Linked DNA regions of Synechococcus elongatus PCC 6301. The protein of the gene in region 1 interacts with the protein of each later gene in a pairwise test. Links are inferred from orthologs where the notes say so. Each region holds a gene or a part of one and is shown on either strand. Other genes may lie near its edges.

Region 1 (9,898 bases):
CAAGGCTTCTCTAAATCTCTCCACTCTCAATGGCAGCAATGGCTTCCGCATCAATGGCATTGCGGCGTATGACTACTCTGGCCGTTCTGTCAGTGGTGCTGGGGATGTGAATGGCGATGGTATTGATGACCTCATCATTGGAGCTAACTATGCCGACCCCAATGGCGGCTATTCAGGTCAGAGCTATGTGGTCTTTGGCTCAGATCAGGGCTTCAGTGCTGATCTGAACCTTGCGGATTTGGATGGCAGCAATGGCTTCCGCATCAATGGCATTGCGGCAGATGACCGCTCTGGCATTTCTGTGAGTAATGCGGGGGATGTGAATGGGGATGGCATTGCTGACCTGATTGTTGGGGCTAATTATGCCGACCCTAATGGAAATCTGTCTGGTCAGAGCTATGTAGTCTTTGGTTCAGATCAGGGCTTTAGTGCTGCCCTGAATCTCTCCACTCTCAATGGCAGCAATGGCTTCCGCATCAATGGCATTGCGGCGTATGACCAATCTGGCTTTTCAGTCAGTAGTGCCGGGGATGTGAATGGGGATGGGATTGATGACCTGATCATTGGGGCTTATTTTGCTGACCCTAATGGAAATCTGTCTGGTCAGAGCTATGTGGTCTTTGGCTCAGATCAGGGCTTTAGTGCTGCCCTGAATCTTGCAGATTTGAATGGCAGCAATGGCTTTGCCAGCAATGGCATTACTGCGAGTGACTACTCCGGCCGTTCTGTCAGTGGTGCTGGGGATGTGAACGGGGATGGCTTTGATGACTTCATCATTGGGGCAAGTGGTGCCGACCCCAATGGCAGTGCTTCTGGCCAGAGCTATGTGGTCTTTGGCTCAGATCAGGGCTTTAGTGCTGCCCTGAATCTTGCAGATTTGAATGGCAGCAATGGCTTTGCCATCAATGGCATTACAGCTTATGACCGTTCCGGCTTTTCTGTCAGTGGTGCTGGGGATGTGAATGGGGACGGCATTGATGACCTGATCATTGGGGCTTTTGGTGCTGACCCAAATGGCACTAATAGTGCCGGTCAGAGCTATGTGGTCTTTGGCTCAGATCAGGGCTTCAGTGCTGATCTGAATCTTGCGGATTTGGATGGCAGCAATGGCTTTGCCATCAATGGCATTGCGGCGTTTGACCTCTCCGGCTTTTCTGTCAATGGTGCTGGGGATGTGAACGGGGATGGGATTGATGACCTGATCATTGGAGCACGAAATGCCGACCCCAATGGCGGGGCTTCTGGTCAGAGCTATGTGGTCTTTGGCAAGAAGGGGGGCTTTAGTGCTGACCTAAATCTCTCCGCGCTGAATGGCAATAATGGCTTCCGCATTAATGGCATTGCGGCAGGGGACAACTCCGGTACCTCCGTCAGCAATGCCGGGGATGTGAATGGGGATGGGGTTGATGACCTCCTCATTGGAGCTAACTATGCCGACCCCAATGGCAATACCAATGCCGGCCAGAGCTATGTGGTCTTTGGCAACGCTGCTCCGGTGCTTGATTTGGATGGCGCTGCATCAGCAGAACTAAACTTTGGCGCTGTCTTCACCGGTACATCAGTCTCAGTCGTGGGTTCAGGGCTCACCATCACTGATCTAAACTCCCCGACACTCTCCGCAGCGACCGTAACCTTGGTCAACCGACCGGATGGCATTGCTGAAAGCTTGAGTGCCACAACCACAGGTACTTCAATTACAGCGACTTATGACAGCAATACCGGGGTGCTGTTGCTCTCAGGTCTAGCCTCAGTAGAGGACTATCAGCAAGTCCTGCGTAGCGTCACCTATACCAACACCTCGAATGCGGCTGATCTGGATGTGAGCCATCGCACGATTGGGTTTGTCCTCGACGATGGAGCAGACTTTGCCAACACTAGTGCAGTAGTCACCACCAGCGTGACGGTTCTAAGGCTCCCCTTGGCGGATAAGGCAAGCGTCAGTCTCTCCAGTCTGGATGGCGGTAATGGCTTCCGCATCACTGGCATTGCAGCGAATGACTTCTCCGGCAGTTCGGTCAGTAATGCTGGGGATGTGAATGGGGACGGGATTGATGACCTGATCATTGGGGCACGCGATGCCGACCCAAATGGCACTAATAGTGCTGGTCAGAGCTATGTGGTCTTTGGCTCAGATCAGGGCTTTAGTGCTGACCTAAATCTCTCGAGTCTGGATGGGAGTAATGGCTTTGCCATCAATGGTATTGCTGCGTATGACTACTCTGGGCGTTCAGTGAGCGGTGCCGGGGATGTGAACGGTGATGGCGTTGATGACCTGATCATTGGAGCTTTTGGTGCCGACCCCAATGGGAATCTTTCTGGTCAGAGCTATGTCGTCTTTGGTTCAGATCAGGGCTTTAGTGCTGACCTAAATCTCTCGAGTCTGGATGGGAGTAATGGCTTTGCCATCAATGGCATTGCTGCGGATGACTTCTCCGGCTTTTCGGTGAGTAGTGCTGGAGATGTGAACGGGGATGGGATTGATGACCTGATCATTGGAGCGTCTCTTGCCGACCCAAATGGAGCTCGTTCTGGCCAGAGCTATGTTGTCTTTGGTTCAGATCAGGGCTTTAGTGCTGACCTAAATCTTGCGGATTTGAATGGCACAAATGGCTTCCGCATTAATGGCATTGCTGTAAATGATCAATCCGGCTTTTCGGTGAGTGGTGCTGGGGATGTGAATGGTGATGGGATTGATGACCTGATCATTGGAGCGTTTCTTGCCGACCCCAATGGCAATTATTCTGGTCAGAGCTATGTAGTCTTCGGCAAGACAGATGACTTTGATACTGAGCTCAATCTCGCTGATTTAGATGGCAGCAATGGCTTCCGCATTAATGGCATTGCTGTAAATGATCAATCCGGCTTTTCGGTGAGTGGTGCTGGGGATGTGAACGGTGATGGAATTAATGACCTAATTATTGGGGCTCTTGGTGCCTCTCCCCATAGCAATACTAACGCTACTAACGCTGGCCAGACTTATGTGGTCTTTGGCTCAGATCAGGGCTTCAGTGCTGACCTGAATCTTTCCGCGCTCAATGGTCGCAATGGTTTTGCCATCAATGGCATTACTGCAGGCGACGAATCTGGCCGTTCAGTGAGTGGTGCAGGGGATGTGAACGGTGATGGGATTGATGACCTGATCATTGGGGCATCTAATGCAGACCCAAATGGCAACTTTTCTGGTCAGAGCTATGTAGTCTTTGGCAAGAAGGGGGGCTTTGCAGCTGAGCTGAATCTCTCTGACTTGAATGGCGTCAATGGTTTTGCCATCAATGGCATTACTGCAGGCGACGGTTTCGGCTCTTCGGTGAGTGGTGCGGGGGATGTGAATGGCGATGGTATCGATGATCTGCTCATTGGTGCTCCAACTGCCGACCCCAATGGTAGTCAATCTGGTCAGAGCTATGTGGTGTTTGGCAACGCAGCACCGGTGCTTGATTTGGATGGCACCACATCACCAGAGCTGAACTTTGGCGCTGTCTTTACTGGTACGCCAGTCTCAGTTGTGGGTTCAGGACTCACCATTACCGATCTCAACTCTCCAACCCTCGCCGCAGCGACCGTGACCTTGGTCAACCGGCCCGATGGCATTGCTGAAAGTTTGAGTGCAATCACGGATGGCACTGCAATTAAGGCCAGCTATGACAGCAATACCGGGGTGCTGCTGCTCGTGGGTCTGGCTACTGTGGCGGATTATGAGAAAGTCCTGCGCACCGTCACCTATACCAACACCTCTAATGCAGCCGATCTGGATGTAAGCCGTCGCACGATTGAGTTTGTCCTCGACGATGGAGCAGATTTTGCCAACACCAGTGCGGTAGTCACTACCACGCTGAGCTTCAAGAATGAAGTCAATACAATCACTGGAACCCCCAGACTCGACTTCCTCCGAGGCAGCAAGGGAGATGACTTGATTACGGGGCTCGGGGGGAATGACTTCCTGTTTGGCAGGGCTGGTAATGACACCTTGATTGGCGGACTCGGCTCTGACGTCCTTTCTGGTGGAGCCGGCAAGGACCGCTTTGTCTACACCGCTGTTACTGAGGCTCGCGACTTAATCATCGACTTTAATGCCAAGCAGGATGTTCTGGATCTAAGCGGGTTGTTGGATAGTCTGGGCTATCAAGGCTCTAATCCTGTTGCGGATCAGGTCCTGCGCTTGAACAGTCAGTCTTTCTTGGGCACGACGGTCTCTGTCAATGTAGCGGGACTCGGTGGAGTGCCCGACTTTGTCTCCCTAGTGACCCTGCTTGGTGTCTCTTCTTCTGCCCTCGTCATTGGTGAAAACATCATCATTTAGGTTGGAAAGTAGCCTGCTGGAACCGAATGGAAGTTGTCCGTCAACCTGCTGAAAAAGAGTAACCGTTCAAGCCCGATCGCTTGGGCTTGAACGGTTGAAAGCAGGATGGGTTGCAGGGCGATCGCAGATCAGCTCAACCTGAGTCAGTTACGGCTGGGTTGGGGTCAACGGGCGCAAGGGACGCAGCGGGGTTAGCCGCGGGGGAGTCAGAGGCCGGAGCGTGGGGGCAGGGGCTTGACTTGCACTAGGGAGCGGCCGGGGAGGCACTGGTTGTTGCAATGAAGCAGGTGCAGGGGCTGGTTTAACCGGTGTGGTCACGTTAGCTGGAGGAACCACCGCAGCACTCGGACTGGTCTGAGCACCTTGTAGGGCCATGCCGGGCGGGATCTGATCGGTCACTAAATAGATATGACCCAAGGCTTTGCCATCAAAAGTCCGACGACCCAAGCGCCAGCCCGGTTGCAGTTCCAGCTTAGTAAAGCCGGCAGATTCCCCATTGGCCGTCGCAATCACCAGCTCAGGACCACTGCGAAAGGCTTGACCAACCAACACCATTTGGCCATTACGGCGAACAATGCTGAGGCGGTAGTTTAAACCGAGATCTACTCCAGCAATTCGCAGGGAGTAGCCATTGCTGTCGATCTTGCGATCGCAAATGCCAGAGAAGTCGAAGGTCAACAACAGCGGATTGATACGTGTTGGGGTACCTGCCTCTTCCACCCAGCAAGGACGGGTGCTTTTGACCTGTTCAATGATCAGTAACTGATGGCGACTACCGTTGCCGATCGGTGAAGCAGCTAAGACAAATTTACTCTGATCGACCTCAGCTTGCCCGAACTGAGCCGCCCGTGCCTGCGGCGTAAGAGGGGTCAAACTCGTCAGAAGGGTACCGGCCAGCGCCGCTAGGGGCAGAAAGAAGGGGATTCGCATGGATGCCTCGATTTGCACAAGCACGGGACGACAGAGAAATTCAGGCATTAATTGCCATTCAATGGCCACAGGGACGGGGAAAACTTAAGTCAGTTCCGCAACCAGTTGAAGAACTGTCCGCTGCGGGATTGGCTTAAGACTGAGCAGCACGCACAGCCGCCAGAAAGGAACCGATTGCCACTGGGATACTGAGCCCCAGAATGCCACCAGTCACTAACGTGCCGAGCTGAGGGGTGCCCGAGGTCAGTTCAAAGACAGAACCAACCGCCGCGATCGCGGCAATACAGGACAACCCTAGAAAGAGAGAGCTTTTGGGAGTACCAACCATCGATCGCAGCCGCGCTAGGAATTTGCGCTTGCAGAATAGCAGGCTAGCCCCCAGACATCTAGCCCTAGTGCCCGATGCAGGGTCGACTTAGCTGGCAGCGGCGACAGGGCGAACCGCTTGGACTGCAAAGCCTTTTTTGTCGAGGGCTTCGTTCAGCTCAAGGCGATTTTCAACGCGATCGACAAAGAGCACACCGTTGAGGTGATCCATCTCGTGCTGAATGCAGCGAGCAAGGAGACCATCGGCAACGAGTCGCTGCGGCCGGCCGTTCTCATCCTTGTAGGAGACTTCAACGATCTCGGGTCGTTCTACATCCAGATAGACGCCGGGGATGCTCAGACAGCCTTCTTGGCATTGCTCCAGATCACCAGCAGTGCGTTCAATTTTGGGATTGATCAAGACGAGGGGTGGTGCTTGTTCATCCTCGAGTTCGAGGTCAATCACAATCAATTGCTTATTGATGCCCACTTGGGGGGCTGCCAAACCAATGCCATCAGCGCTGTACATGGTTTGCAACATCTGCCGAATCGTTTGCCGCAATTCATCGTCAATCCGGCTGACCCGTTTGGCGGGCTGTCGCAGCACCCGATCGCCGAGGTAGTGGAGATCGAGAGGAGGCTTCGCCAGTTTCTTTTTGGCAACCCGAATGGCGACAGCAGCGGTCATAGGTCTAGTATCAGTGGCTTGCTCAATCTTAACGAAGCGATCGCGATTCGGCGGAAGGCCCTAGTAAAGTCGTGCCAAGCGATCGCTAAAATCGGCCCATTGTTTCCTGAACTGGCATGCTCGCGGATTGGCGTACTTGGCCAGCGGTGATTCGGTGGTTGCTTCTCGCACCATTGCTTGCCCTGAATTTCTGGCTTTTGCAACTACTGCTGGACTGGCTGCAGCCCCTGACCAATATGGTTCTGGTGGCTGCCCTGATGGCGTTCATTCTGGATCTCCCCGTGCGCTGGCTCGTGCAACGAGGCCTGCCGCGATCGCTCGCTCTGTTGACAGTCTTGGGCGGAGGCATTGCGCTGATTATCGCCCTCGCAACTTGGCTCTTGCCGCCGCTATTAGTCGAAGTCAATGTTCTGACTCGGGCGCTACCCCATTGGTACGACACCGCCAAACTGGAGGTGCTGCAATTCGAAGCTTGGACCCTATCCTTCAACCTGCCGCTGGATTGGGTCAGTCTGTTTCAGCGGGTGGTGACAGAAGTGACAGATCTGGTGGAAACCCTCAGTACCCAACTTCTGAGCCTCACCCTCGAATTTTTTGACGGGGCACTGAACTTTCTGATCACCGTCGTACTCACCCTCTTTCTACTGATGTATGGCGAAGAAGTGAGCGGCACAGTGCTGCAACGCTTGCCTGCGATTTGGCGCGATCGCCTTGCGATTGGTCTCCGCCAAAAGTTTCAGGCTTTTCTGGGCGGCGAGCTGATTATTGCCAGTCTCTATAGCGTGCTGCTGCTGGTTGCCCTCAGCCTGCTCAAGATACCCTTCGCTTTGCTGTTGGGGTTGGTGCTCGGCCTCGGCAGCTTGATTCCCTTCCTCGACATCCTCTTAGTGATCAGCCTCTGCGGGGTCTTACTGTTTCAGGATCCCGCGATCGCCGCCAAGTTATTCATCACAGTGTTCCTTCTGGGCCAGATCAACGACAACCTGATCGAGCCACGCTTGATGGGTCAGATCATCGGCCTCAATCCCGTTTGGATTTTGCTGTCAGTCCTGCTCGGGCTCAAAATTTTTGGCATTCTCGGCCTGTTTGTCGCCGTACCCCTCGCCAGTCTAATGAGTGATTGGTTAAAAACTGGGTTTGCCCCAATGGTTGTGACAGCAGCAACCGAGGATCCCATCGCTTCTGGGGTGGAACTGCCCTGAAGGTTTGAGGAAGAGCGTCGCGATCGCTGCTAAATTACAGCGAGCCGTCTCTCCCTTCCTTGCTCTGCCATGACCCGTAAGCGCGCCCTGATTACCGGAGTGACTGGCCAAGATGGGGCTTATCTGGCAGAGTTTCTTCTCGACAAAGGCTACGAAGTTCACGGCATCAAACGCCGCGCTTCACTGTTTAACACCGATCGCATTGATCATCTTTACGAAGATCCCCATGTCGACGATCGGCGCTTTATTCTGCACTGCGGCGATCTCACCGATTCCACCAACCTCATTCGAATTGTCCAGCAGATTCAGCCCCACGAAATCTACAACCTCGGGGCCCAGAGCCACGTTCAAGTCTCCTTTGACAGTCCTGAGTACACTGCCAACACCGATGGCTTGGGCACCCTGCGCATCCTCGAAGCGATTCGGATCCTCGGACTAGAGCAGCAGACACGGTTCTACCAAGCCTCGACCTCTGAGCTGTACGGCCTCGTCCAAGAAATTCCCCAAACTGAGACGACCCCTTTCTACCCGCGCAGCCCCTACGCTGTTGCTAAGCTCTACGCCTATTGGATCACAGTTAATTACCGCGAAGCTTACGGCATCTATGCCTGCAATGGCATTCTCTTCAACCATGAGTCACCGCTGAGGGGTGAAACCTTTGTCACCCGCAAAATTACCCGTGCTCTTGCTCGGATCAAGCTGGGGCTGCAGGACTGCCTCTACCTCGGCAACTTGGATGCCAAACGGGACTGGGGTCACGCCCGCGACTATGTCGAGATGCAGTGGCTGATGCTGCAACAGGAGCAACCGGATGACTACGTAATTGCCACCGGCGTACAGTTCTCCGTGCGTCAGTTTGTGGAAATTGCGGCGGCGGAAGTGGGTCTGACAATTGCGTGGTCGGGCAGTGGTGTGGAGGAAAAGGGCATCAACCCAGCCACGGGACAAGCGATCGTGGCGATTGATCCCCGTTACTTCCGTCCGACTGAAGTAGAAACATTGCTGGGCGATCCCTCGAAGGCGAAGCGGCAGCTGGGCTGGGAGCCGCGCATCAGTTTTGAACAGTTGGTGAGCGAGATGATGCGCGAAGATTTGCATCTGGCGGAGCGCGATGCTCTGATCAAACAAGCGGGGTACAAGGCCTTCGACTACTTCGAGTGAGGTCTGATCGCACCGTCCCAGCTTGAATGAACAGTTTTTTGAATCTTCTGGATAGCAACTTCCAATCTTGGAATTAAGCAAAAGTGCTCAGTTTTGCAGGGAGGGCGATCGGCCTACCGATATACTGAGCAACAGTCATAAAAGCCTGTTTTTCCCTGCAAAAGCGGCGATTGACAGCAACTCGTGACCCATGATCGGCAGCAGTGGAGTAGCCATGGACAGAGGGATCGACCTCCAAGGCACATTCATTCAATCGCTTGAGTCTTTAGGGCTCTCGCCAGGCCTCTCGAAGGTTCTCTGGATGCCCTTGCCGATGCTGCTGATGATCATCGCGGCAACGGTAGGGGTCCTCGTGACCGTGTGGCTGGAGCGTAAAATTTCAGCGGCGGTGCAGCAACGGATTGGCCCTGAGTATGCAGGCCCGCTGGGGGTTCTGCAATCAGCTGCCGACGGTCTGAAATTAATTCTGAAAGAAGACATCATCCCCGCTAAGGCGGATGCCTTCTTGTTCACGATCGGCCCAGCGCTGGTCGTCATCCCTGTCTTCTTGTCCTATCTGATCGTTCCCTTTGGGCAAGAACTGATTATTACCAATGTTGGTGCTGGCGTTTTCCTTTGGATTGCCCTCTCCAGCATCCAGCCGATTGGCCTGTTGATGTCGGGCTACGCCTCGAACAACAAGTATTCGCTCCTCGGTGGCTTGCGGGCTGCGGCGCAGTCAATTAGCTACGAGATTCCCCTAGCACTGGCGGTGCTGGCAGTGGTGATGATGTCCAACTCGCTGAGCACGATCGACATCGTTGACCAGCAGTCGGGCTACGGCATTTTGGGGTGGAACATCTGGCGACAGCCGGTGGGGTTCATCATCTTCTGGATTGCAGCGCTGGCCGAATGTGAGCGGTTGCCCTTTGACTTGCCGGAAGCAGAAGAAGAGTTGGTCGCGGGCTATCAAACCGAATATGCCGGCATGAAGTTCGCTCTCTTCTATGTTGGTTCCTACGTCAACCTGATTCTCTCTGCCCTGCTCGTTTCCATCCTCTACTTGGGTGGCTGGGAGTTCCCGATTCCCCTCGATCGCGTTGCTGACTGGATCGGTGTTGACCCTGCCAACCCGATTCTGCAGATCACAACGGCAGCGCTGGGGATCACGATGACGGTCCTCAAGGCTTATCTGCTGGTGTTCACGGCGATTCTGCTGCGCTGGACGGTGCCCCGGGTGCGGATTGACCAACTGCTGGACTTGGGCTGGAAGTTCCTATTGCCGATCTCATTGGTCAACTTGCTGGTGACGGCGGCGCTGAAACTGACCTT
Region 2 (9,780 bases), 2.2 Mb from region 1 along the record:
GCCTTGGATGGGCTTGCTGAATTCGCAGGCTCGACAAGCAGCCGCGGAACGGACTTGGCAGTCGATTCAGTCTTTTTATCGCCGTTGCAAGGAGGGCGCGAAACACAAGGGCTATCCCAAGTTCAAAAAGCATTCCCGCTCAGTGGAGTACAAAACGTCGGGCTGGAAACTCTCGGATGATGGGATGTCGATCACGTTCACCGACGGTTTTAAGGCGGGTCAGTTGGAGCTGTGGTTGGACGGTTCTGCTCGGCAGTTAATTCTGTCATCCAAAATCAACCGCGTTCGGGTGGTGCGCCGTGCTGATGGGTACTACGCTCAGTTCTGTTTGGACGTAGAACGACAGGAAGCTGGAGTCTACAGCGGCAACGTCATTGGCTTGGACTTGGGGCTGAAGTATTTCACCAAGGACTCTAATGGCGCTGAGGTTGCTTGTCCCAAGTTTTTCCGCAAGGGAGAAAAGCGGCTCAGACGGGCCCAACGGCGGCTATCCAAGCGGTTCAAGAAAGGAGCGAAGCCTCAGAGCAAGAACTACCACAAGCAACGTCAGCGAATGGGCAAAGTCCACCTCAAAATTCAGCGCCAACGTAAAAGCTGGGCTATTGAACAAGCACGGCGCGTAATGGTGTCTAACGACATCGTGGTCTATGAAGATTTGCGGGTGCCTAACTTAGTTCGCAGCCGACACTTAGCAAAATCCATCCACGATGCAGGCTGGACGCAGTTCACCCACTGGCTGGGCTACTACGGCAAACTTTGGAGAAAAGTCGTCGTCGCGGTTAATCCGGCCTACACCAGCCAAGACTGCTCTGGTTGCGGTTATCGGGTGCAGAAGTCACTCTCGACCAGAACCCATGACTGCCCACACTGCGGCTTAACGATTTGCCGCGACCAAAATGCCGCGCTCAATATCCTCAAGCGAGGGTTAGAAGTCGTCGGCGCGGAATGGAACAACGGTACGGCAGGGCATGCCGAAACCGGGTCGCAAGAGCAAACGACTGGGGAGATAAGCACCTCTGCCGAAGTAGGGCAACCCACTTCTGTAAGTGCAGTCGCTGAACCAGTAAGAACAAGCCGCGAGGCTGTTTGAATCCCTGTTCTTTAGGACGGGGGGCATGTCAAGAGGTTTTGTCGCCACTGTGCCAAGGTTTGCAGATACTCCGGTTCCTCGAACTGAGCCACACGACAGGCTTGGCGGTCCACCGCGATCGGATCCTCTCCCCAGATCACTTGGCCGAGCCATTGACCCGCCTTGGCGCGATCGGGTTTCCAGTCGGGACTAATGTAGCGCCAACTGCCATCCACGACTGCCCCATCGAACAGATGGCCAATGCAGCCCCAGACGTCGCGCAACACCAATGGCACCGAAGGGCGATGCAGTTGTCCCCGCGAGTGGCTACTCCGCGCTTTGTAGCGATCGCGCGGCAGCAGTCCGTAGAGATTTTTGAGCGAAGCAGAAATCAGCGGACTGCTCTGGAGATTGGTCTGTTTGAGCGTCCCGACCGTGATTCGGCAGTCCACTTCCGCTAGCAGCCGCGGAGCCCAAAGGCTGGCAAAGCGGGTCGGGCTCGGTAGTCGATTGGGATATTCTGCCTGGGGCAGCTGGTCAGCATCCAAAAGCTGCATGCCCTCATCCAAGAGCGATCGCACCCCCAAGCGATCGGCAATTTCAGACAGAGGCACCGGTGAGCAAACCCCTTCCACGATCAGGATTTCGGCGCTGGGATTAACCTGTCGCAGTCCCGTCAGCACAGCTTTCAATACCGGCATCCCCACGGTGACAGGCGGCCCCACCGGATAGCCCAGATTGGGTTTGACGAGAATCCGTCGAGCCGTAGCTGCTGCGGGTGGAGGTGTGTAACGAAAGTCGGCTACCGCTGCCTGCTGAACTGTCTCAGTTGCCGCTGGCATCAGCCGCGACCCCGATAGGGTGCAACCCCTTGCTCTGGTACCCAAACGCCAGCCGGCGGTTCCCCCGATTGGTAGAAGACATCGATCGGCAAACCACCGCGCGGATACCAGTAACCGCCCAAGCGTAGCCACGTCGGGTTCATCGCTTCTTCGAGGCGCTTGGCGATCGTGAGGGTACAGTTTTCGTGGAAGGCACCGTGATTGCGGAAGCTGCCCAAAAACAGCTTGAGTGACTTGCTTTCGACCAACCGTTGATCGGGAACGTAGTCGAGCACCAAATGAGCAAAATCCGGCTGCCCTGTCAGCGGGCAAAGCGAGGTGAATTCCGGCGCAACAAACCGCACGAGGTACTGGCGATCGGGGTGGGGGTTGTCGAAGGTTTCTAGAACGGCAACCTCTGGGCTAGCCGGCAGGCCAACCATTTGGCCGAGTTGAGTGAGCGTTTCGGTCATGAACTTCTGCAGCGATCGCTCTCTATTCTCGCCTGTCGCGCTCAGGACTCTTGACCAACCTTCTCTGCCCATGGCTCAACAGGAGGTTAAGTTTGTTCCGGAATTCAGCGATCGCCAAATACCAAAACCTAGAATTTTTGTATCCGTTGCTACCAAAGGTGGCCCATGAGCACGATTCTTCCAGTTTCTCAGGGCATTGCGGCTTCAGATCGGTTCGTTCCAATGCCGCGCCAGTGGGTGCAATTGCGCGATCGCTGTTCTGAGTACAGCTACGACCGTGCTCTCTTGATGTGTGAAGCCTTGAATGATGCCTGGATTGCGTGGGTGCCGGATCACGGCGAAGTGACTCTAGAACGCCATCAGTTTCTGCAACTCGCGGAGTCTATAGCCTAAGCTCTTCACGACGTTGCAATCGCATCTGACCCCTCCCTCAACAGAAAAAGCCCCTGCAATGCAGGGGCTTTGACGTAAAGAGCGATCGCTCTTAGGGTTTAGAGCTTGGCGCCCACTTTGATCGGAGCTGAAGAACGGCGGCGGCGCATGCGGTTATCTTCTTCAGCGGGCTGTGCTGCCACGCTAGGCACTGACTGCAAGGTACAGAGAATCATTGGCACGCATTGCAGCTCCCGCTTGAGGCGGCGTTGCATCCCTACTTCGACCTCGGCATGTAGACCCACCCAATCGACATCCAGCTCACCACTGGGCAAGCGGCGACAGTAGTCAGCCCAACGATTGTCGAGCGCCATTTCCACTTCTTTTTGTGCCCAAACGCTGACGCGACGCGGGTCTGCCGAGGTGACAACACCCCGTAGATGAACCGTGGGAGCGTCGACGAGTTGACCTTGGCTATTGACCAGTGCCGACAGGGAGACTAAGCCGTCTTCGGCCAGCTGCTGACGCTCTTTGAGCGCCTTGCCATCCACCAAACCCGTACGAGAGGTATCGACCAGTTCAATCCCAGCGGTGACGCGATCGCCCAAACCAATCGATTCCGGCGTCAGCTCCACCGTGTCGCCGTTGTCGATCACGATCATGTGTTCCGGCGGCACGCCCATCGATTGGGCCGTTTTGCAGTGCTGTACCAACATCCGGTGCTCGCCGTGGACCGGCACGAAGAACTTCGGCTTGGTCAGCGCGATCATCAGCTTTTGGTCTTCTTGGCAGCCGTGTCCCGAAACGTGGATGCCGGCACCCTTGCCGTAAACAACGTGAGCACCCTGCATCATCAGTTGGTCAATCGTGTTGACCACAGAGATGGTGTTGCCCGGAATTGGGTTGGCCGAGAAGATCACCGTGTCGCCTTGGCGAATCTTGACCTGTGGATGCTCTTGTCGCGCAATCCGCGTCAGGGCTGCCAGCGGCTCGCCTTGGCTGCCGGTGGTCAAAATCAGCACGTCGCGATCGGGATGATCCCGTAGCTCCTTCGGGGGCAGGAACAGATCATCGCTGCAATGGATGTAGCCCAAATTGCGGGCATGAGCGATGACGTTGAGCATCGATCGCCCTAGGACTGTGACTTTGCGACCATGCTTCTTCGCCAGCTCGAGGATCATGTTGACCCGGTGCACCGATGAGGCAAAGGTCGTAACAATCAAGCGACCCTGTGCCTGGGAAAAGGCACGATCGAGATTGGGGAAAACCGATCGTTCAGACGGCGTGAAGCCGGGAAGCTCCGCGTTGGTCGAATCACTGACCAGACAGAGAACGCCTTGTTCGCCGTAATCTGCCAGCCGTTGAATGTCGAAGGTTTCGCCATCCACAGGCGTGTGGTCGAACTTAAAGTCACCGGTGTGAATCACTACACCCAAGGGTGTGCGAATCGCCAGCGTAAAACTGTCCGCGATCGAGTGGGTATTGCGAATGAACTCGACTAGGAAGTTTTGACCAATGCGCACCACTTCGCGGGGTTGCACGGTTTTGACATTGGCGCGGCCAACAACACCGGCTTCCTCCAACTTCCCGGCAAGCAAGGCCATCGCCAGACGTGGCCCATAGATGATCGGGATGTCGAGCTGACGCAAGTGAAAGGGAATGCCACCGATGTGGTCTTCGTGACCATGGGTGACCACCATCGCCTTAATGCGATGCTGATTTTCCCGTAGGTAGGTCATGTCGGGCAGCACGACATTTACACCATGCATCCCATCCGTCGGGAAGGCTAACCCAGCATCAACCAGCAGAATTTCATCGCCGACTTCGTAGATACAAGTGTTCTTGCCAATCTCGTGAAGACCGCCCAAGGGAATAATCCGCAGCCGGTCAGAACTAGAGCTAGCAGCAGCACTGGTTTTGGAGACGATGATGGGTTTTTGAGAAGGCATAGGCTTGAGAGTCAACAAGTAAAAGAAAGGACAAACTTGGGGAACTTGCTAAGCGGTGTAAAGACCGAGTTCCGTTAAACAACTCGCCAGCGCTTGACGAATTTCTGCGCTCGCAGGCACCAAGGGCAGACGAGGAAGCCCGATTGACCAGCCCAGCAATTCCATAGCCGCTCGCACAGGGATGGGATTGGTGGTCAGGAACAACGCCTTAAACAGCGGGTAGAGCTGATGGTGCAACTGTTGCGCTCGTGCCACATTCCCTGCTTCGAACGCTTGGATGAGGGCTTGCAGCTGGGGTCCAACCAGATGGCTGGCAACGCTAACCACGCCTTGGGCACCGACTGCCAGCATCGGCAGGGTGAGCGAGTCATCACCGGAGTAGATGGCAAAGGAATCGGGCAGCAGCTGACGCAGCGCGCTGACTTCTTCAACATTGCCACTGGCTGCTTTGATGGCGACCACATTCGGGAGTGACGCCAGTCTAGCAACCGTTTCGGGTTGAAGGCTTTGACCGGTTCGCCCAGGGATGTTGTACAGCATCAGGGGCAGGTCGGGACAGGCTTCAGCGATCGCCCGAAAATGAGCATACAGCCCTTCCTGGGGTGGCTTGTTATAGTAGGGCACCACTTGCAAGCTACCGTTTAGCCCAAGGGTTGCAGCACTTTGGGTGGCCGCGATCGCCTCACGGGTGCAATTGGAGCCAGTGCCGGCAATCACAGCGGCACGATCGCCCACTGCTTCTTTCACGGCCCGGAACAGTTGCAGTTCTTCTTCCCAAGTGAGGGTGGGTGACTCACCAGTGGTGCCACAAATCACAAGGCCATCACTGCCCTGTTCAACCAGGTGGACAGCTAAGGACTGAGCAATGTCGTAGGCCACCTGGCCCTCGGCATTGAATGGAGTAATCATGGCCGTGATCACACGGCCGAAGGGATAAGGCTGGGGCATCGCGTGCTGCAAACGTTTAGTGAGTCAGAGCCGGCGATCGCAGCCACTGGCGTTTCACCAGTAGTTCGGCAATCTGCACTGCATTGAGAGCTGCACCTTTGCGAATCTGATCGCCACAGATCCACAATTCCAAGGCGTTTGGTTCCGACAGATCCTGACGGATACGTCCGACTAAGACGTCATCCTCGCCGCTGGCTTCAATCGGCATCGGGAAGTAGTTGCGGTCCCAGTCTTCTAGCAGTCTCGCCCCAGGAGCAGCTGCGATCGCTTCCCGGGCTTCAGCCACCGAGAACGGCTCCGTGAATTCGACGTTAATGGCTTCTGAGTGAGCACGCAGCACAGGCACTCGCACACAGGTAGCCGTCAGCTTAAGGTCGGGCAGGCCAAAAATCTTACGACTTTCGTTGAGCATCTTCAGCTCTTCTTCGCAGTAGCCCGACTCAGTCAGAGGCGAGTTGTGGGGGAAGAGGTTGAAAGCCAAGGGATAGGGCAGGATTTCAGCGATCGCGGGTTGACCGGCAAGAATGGCTCGGCTTTGCTCTTGGACTTCTGCCATCGCCCGCGCCCCAGCACCACTAGCCGATTGGTAGGTGGAGACCACAATCCGGCGGATCGGATGGCGCTGCTGCAACGGCCACAGCGCGATCGCCATCAAAATTGTCGTGCAGTTAGGGTTAGCGATGATGCCTTGGTGCTGGGCTGCGGCTTCTGGATTGACCTCAGGCACTACTAAGGGGACTGTCGGATCCATCCGAAAGGCGCTGGAGTTATCGATCATGACAGCACCCGCAGCCACGATCGCTTCTGCCAACGCTTTGGAGGTGCTGCCCCCCGCGGAGGCTAAGACGATATCAAGACCTTGGAAGGCGCTGGGAGTCGCTTCTTGGATCGTCAGCGTTTCTCCTGCAAAAGTCAGGGTTTGGCCCGCAGAACGAGGGGAAGCTAACAGCCGTAACTCAGCGATCGGAAACTGACGCTCTTCTAGGATCTGCAGTAGCTCAGTGCCAACTGCACCGGTCGCTCCAAGAATTGCAACGCGATAGCCCTGTGACAATGACAACCTCCTAACCCCAAACAGCATCGATAGCGAAAGCAGACAACTCTGCGCCCATTGTCTGGCGGCGCATCGGCACACAGAGTTTTGGTAATGACAGCTTCTGTAGACTCGCGCTTCTGTCCATCATGCCAAGACTCTAAACCTGCTCGAGAAGCACCAGCGAAAACCAGTTTTGCTCACAGATTTTACGAGCTGCTGCGTCATACAGGGAAATGAAGAGCATGAAGCGCTAAAGAGTTCCGACCCATTCCTGGGAATTGCGGGGAACCTCCATCATACTCGGCGCTGTCGAGAAACAAGAATACAGCCAAGCGGGGCTGGACGCCGCATTGAGAAAGATTTTTGCAGCTCTAACAGCCCCAAGCCAGCAGGCAAGCACCCTTTCCAGCGCCCCCAGAGCCCAGAGGCTCACTCATAGAATCACGATTCTCCTAGGGCAAAGCCGCAATGGCCCTCTAGGCTGGATTCCGAGTAGGGGAGTCATTTCAGACGAGCGATCGCCAACAATGCAAACTCAGCGTTGATGCCACATGTTTTCTCAGAATTCTTGATGGTTCTCAATGGTGAGCTAGAGGGATACAAAAGTTCAAGAAACCAAGCACTGAACTGGGCAAATATCAAAGCAACATCTGGGCTTTACCGAGGACTTACATTTTGGCCAAAATCTAAAGAGAGCTGGGGCACTGGCAAGAATTTTATTTTTTATAGAGAGACTATTTTCCAGATAAGCACTGGCCTTGAAGTCGACGGCAAAATATTGCATCGCTCCAGCCAGTCGTTATCCCTGTAATAAACTGGATATTCACCATGACGGCTGCCTATTTCACTCATTCCACGGAATACGAAGCAGTTTCGTCTGACGTCGCTAACTTGTCAGAAACTCCAAGTTCTGAAGCCGTGGAAACAGCGGTCTCTAGCCGCCAGTCAACCGATCTGATTCGGCTGTATTTACAAGACATCGGGCGAGTCCGTCTCCTTGGGCGCGATGAAGAGGTGAGTGAGGCACGGTGGGTGCAGCGCTACATGCAGTTGTTGGCGGTTCGGAATTGCGTCGCCGTTGAAGAAGGAGGGGTTCTCAAGGATTACGTTGACCTGCAGGAAGGCCGCGATCGCCTGACCGCGCAGCTGGGTCACCGTCCTTCCTTTGAAGCTTGGGCCAAGATTGTCGATTGTTCCTTGACTGAATTACGCCAAGCACTACAACTGGGGCTGCATCGCTGGGCTGAAGTCTGCCAGCTCGATCTTGAGGAATTAAAGCAGGTCTGCAAAGAAGGCCAGCGAGCTAAAGATCACATGATCAAGGCCAACCTCCGTTTAGTTGTTTCCGTCGCTAAAAAATATCAAAACCGAGGACTAGAGCTTCTCGATCTCGTTCAAGAAGGCACCCTAGGACTAGAGCGGGCTGTTGAGAAGTTCGACCCGACGAAAGGCTATCGATTTAGTACCTATGCCTATTGGTGGATTCGTCAGGGAATTACCCGCGCGATCGCAACCCAAAGTCGGACGATTCGCTTGCCCGTCCATGTGACGGAGAAATTAAACCGGATCAAAAAAGCCCAGCGCAAAATTGCGCAAACAAAGGGCAGAACTGCCAACCTTGAGGAGATTGCTCAAGAACTTGAGATGACCCCCGATCAAGTGCGGGAAGTCCTGTTGCGGGTGCCCAAATCGATTTCCCTAGAAACCCGTGTTGGCAAGGAAAAGGATACGGAGCTAGGGGATTTGCTGGAAACCACCGATTTCACCCCAGAAGAACGATTGACTCAGGAATCCCTCAGCAATGATCTGCAGCGGTTATTGCTCGAACTCAATCACCGCGAACGCGATGTAATTCGGATGCGGTTTGGTCTGCGCGATGGGCAGATTTATTCCCTCGCTGAAATTGGGCAAGTGCTCGACCTATCGCGTGAGCGAGTTCGCCAGATTGAGGCTAAGGCCCTGCAAAAGCTGCGGCATCCGCGACGACGCAATCAGATCCGTGACTATTTGGAGTTGTTGCACTAGTCGCTTCCCTGTCCAGTCCTCCTGTCTGTCTTAAGCAGCTTAGGCGCGATCGCCTAGGCTGTTTTTTTGACCGTCCATTGCGTGATCGGTGCCAGCGATTTCCAGCCGAGAAAGCGGCCGATCGGTTCCGCTCGCTGCACCGCCACACGGATTAAATCTCCCCCCCAGCGCTGCTGTCCAGCCAAAACGACTTGCTCGCTTTCGAGGGTAACGGCGTTAACAACTAGCCGCCCACCCATCGGCAGCGCTTGCCAGCATTGATCGAGCACACCTGGAGCAGTGACACCGCCACCGATGAAGATGGCATCCGGTTGGGGCAAGCCACTCAGCGTAGCCGGTGCTGAACCGGCAACCACTTGCAGGTTCGGAACCCCGAGGGCGATCGCATTCTGTGTAATGATTTGCAGCCGCTGCGGATGCTGCTCAATGGCGATCGCTCGACAGCGGCGATCGCTACGCATCCATTCAATGCCGATCGACCCACAGCCGGCACCCACATCCCAGAGCAGTTGGCCGGGCAGGGGAGCTAGCGCAGCTAGCGTGATCGCTCGCACTTCCCGTTTGGTCAGTTGCCCATCATGGTGGTAGGCCGCATCAGGCAGTCCAGTCAGGCGGGGCGGCACAATCAAGTCGCGATCGCGGGCATGGCATTCAATCGCCACGGTGTTGAGAGAGGCGATCGTGGGCTGAGACCAGTGCTCGGCTATTTCACTAATTTTTCGCTCCTTAGGGCCGCCCAGATGTTCTAAAACCGTGAGCCGACTTGACCCCCAGCCCTGCTGACAGAGTTGCTCTGCGATCGTGGCTGGAGTCGAGCGATCGGCACTGAGGGCCAAAATCTTGGCGCCAGGATAAAGTAGCGCGTTAAGTAACGCTGGATCGCGACCGCAAAGGCTCAGGGTTTCCACTTCCGGCAAAGCCCAGCCCAAGCGAGAGCAGGCCAAACTAAAGGCCGAGGGTGCAGGCAGAATCTGGAGTTCAGTCAGCGGCAAGCGTTGTGCCAGCAAACTCCCAACGCCGTAGCACATTGGGTCGCCACTGGCGAGGATGCAAATAGATTGGCCGCGCCGCTCGAGGATTTGGGTGA

What was found.
Region 2: the proteins of def (region 1) and SYC_RS11885 interact in binary tests that used the Escherichia coli proteins (3 or more experiments, as listed by UniProt). The link is inferred for Synechococcus elongatus PCC 6301 from one-to-one orthologs.

What each region holds. Positions count from the first base shown.
Region 1 is NC_006576.1:242,487-252,384, reverse strand. The notes cover bases 4,436-7,341. They hold def (peptide deformylase), read right to left. Parts: upstream 6,225-7,341; coding sequence 5,646-6,224; downstream 4,436-5,645. Other genes in these bases: SYC_RS01105 (AI-2E family transporter), read left to right, coding at 6,341-7,341; SYC_RS01115 (hypothetical protein), read right to left, coding at 5,364-5,558; SYC_RS01120 (DUF3747 domain-containing protein), read right to left, coding at 4,448-5,299. Also shown: SYC_RS01125 (beta strand repeat-containing protein), read left to right, coding at 1-4,300; more of SYC_RS01105, read left to right, coding at 7,342-7,426; gmd (GDP-mannose 4,6-dehydratase), read left to right, coding at 7,496-8,587; NADH-quinone oxidoreductase subunit NuoH, read left to right, coding at 8,802-9,898. UniProt on the Escherichia coli protein: Removes the formyl group from the N-terminal Met of newly synthesized proteins. Requires at least a dipeptide for an efficient rate of reaction. N-terminal L-methionine is a prerequisite for activity but the enzyme has broad specificity at other positions.
Region 2 is NC_006576.1:2,398,147-2,407,926, reverse strand. The notes cover bases 4,682-7,469. They hold SYC_RS11885 (aspartate-semialdehyde dehydrogenase), read right to left. Parts: upstream 6,714-7,469; coding sequence 5,649-6,713; downstream 4,682-5,648. Other genes in these bases: dapA (4-hydroxy-tetrahydrodipicolinate synthase), read right to left, coding at 4,733-5,632; SYC_RS11895 (ribonuclease J), read right to left, coding at 4,682-4,684. Also shown: SYC_RS11915 (RNA-guided endonuclease InsQ/TnpB family protein), read left to right, coding at 1-1,090; SYC_RS11910 (DUF362 domain-containing protein), read right to left, coding at 1,102-1,911; queF (preQ(1) synthase), read right to left, coding at 1,911-2,435; SYC_RS11900 (hypothetical protein), read left to right, coding at 2,529-2,756; more of SYC_RS11895, read right to left, coding at 2,855-4,681; RNA polymerase sigma factor SigC, read left to right, coding at 7,497-8,693; SYC_RS11875 (bifunctional cobalt-precorrin-7 (C(5))-methyltransferase/cobalt-precorrin-6B (C(15))-methyltransferase), read right to left, coding at 8,747-9,780.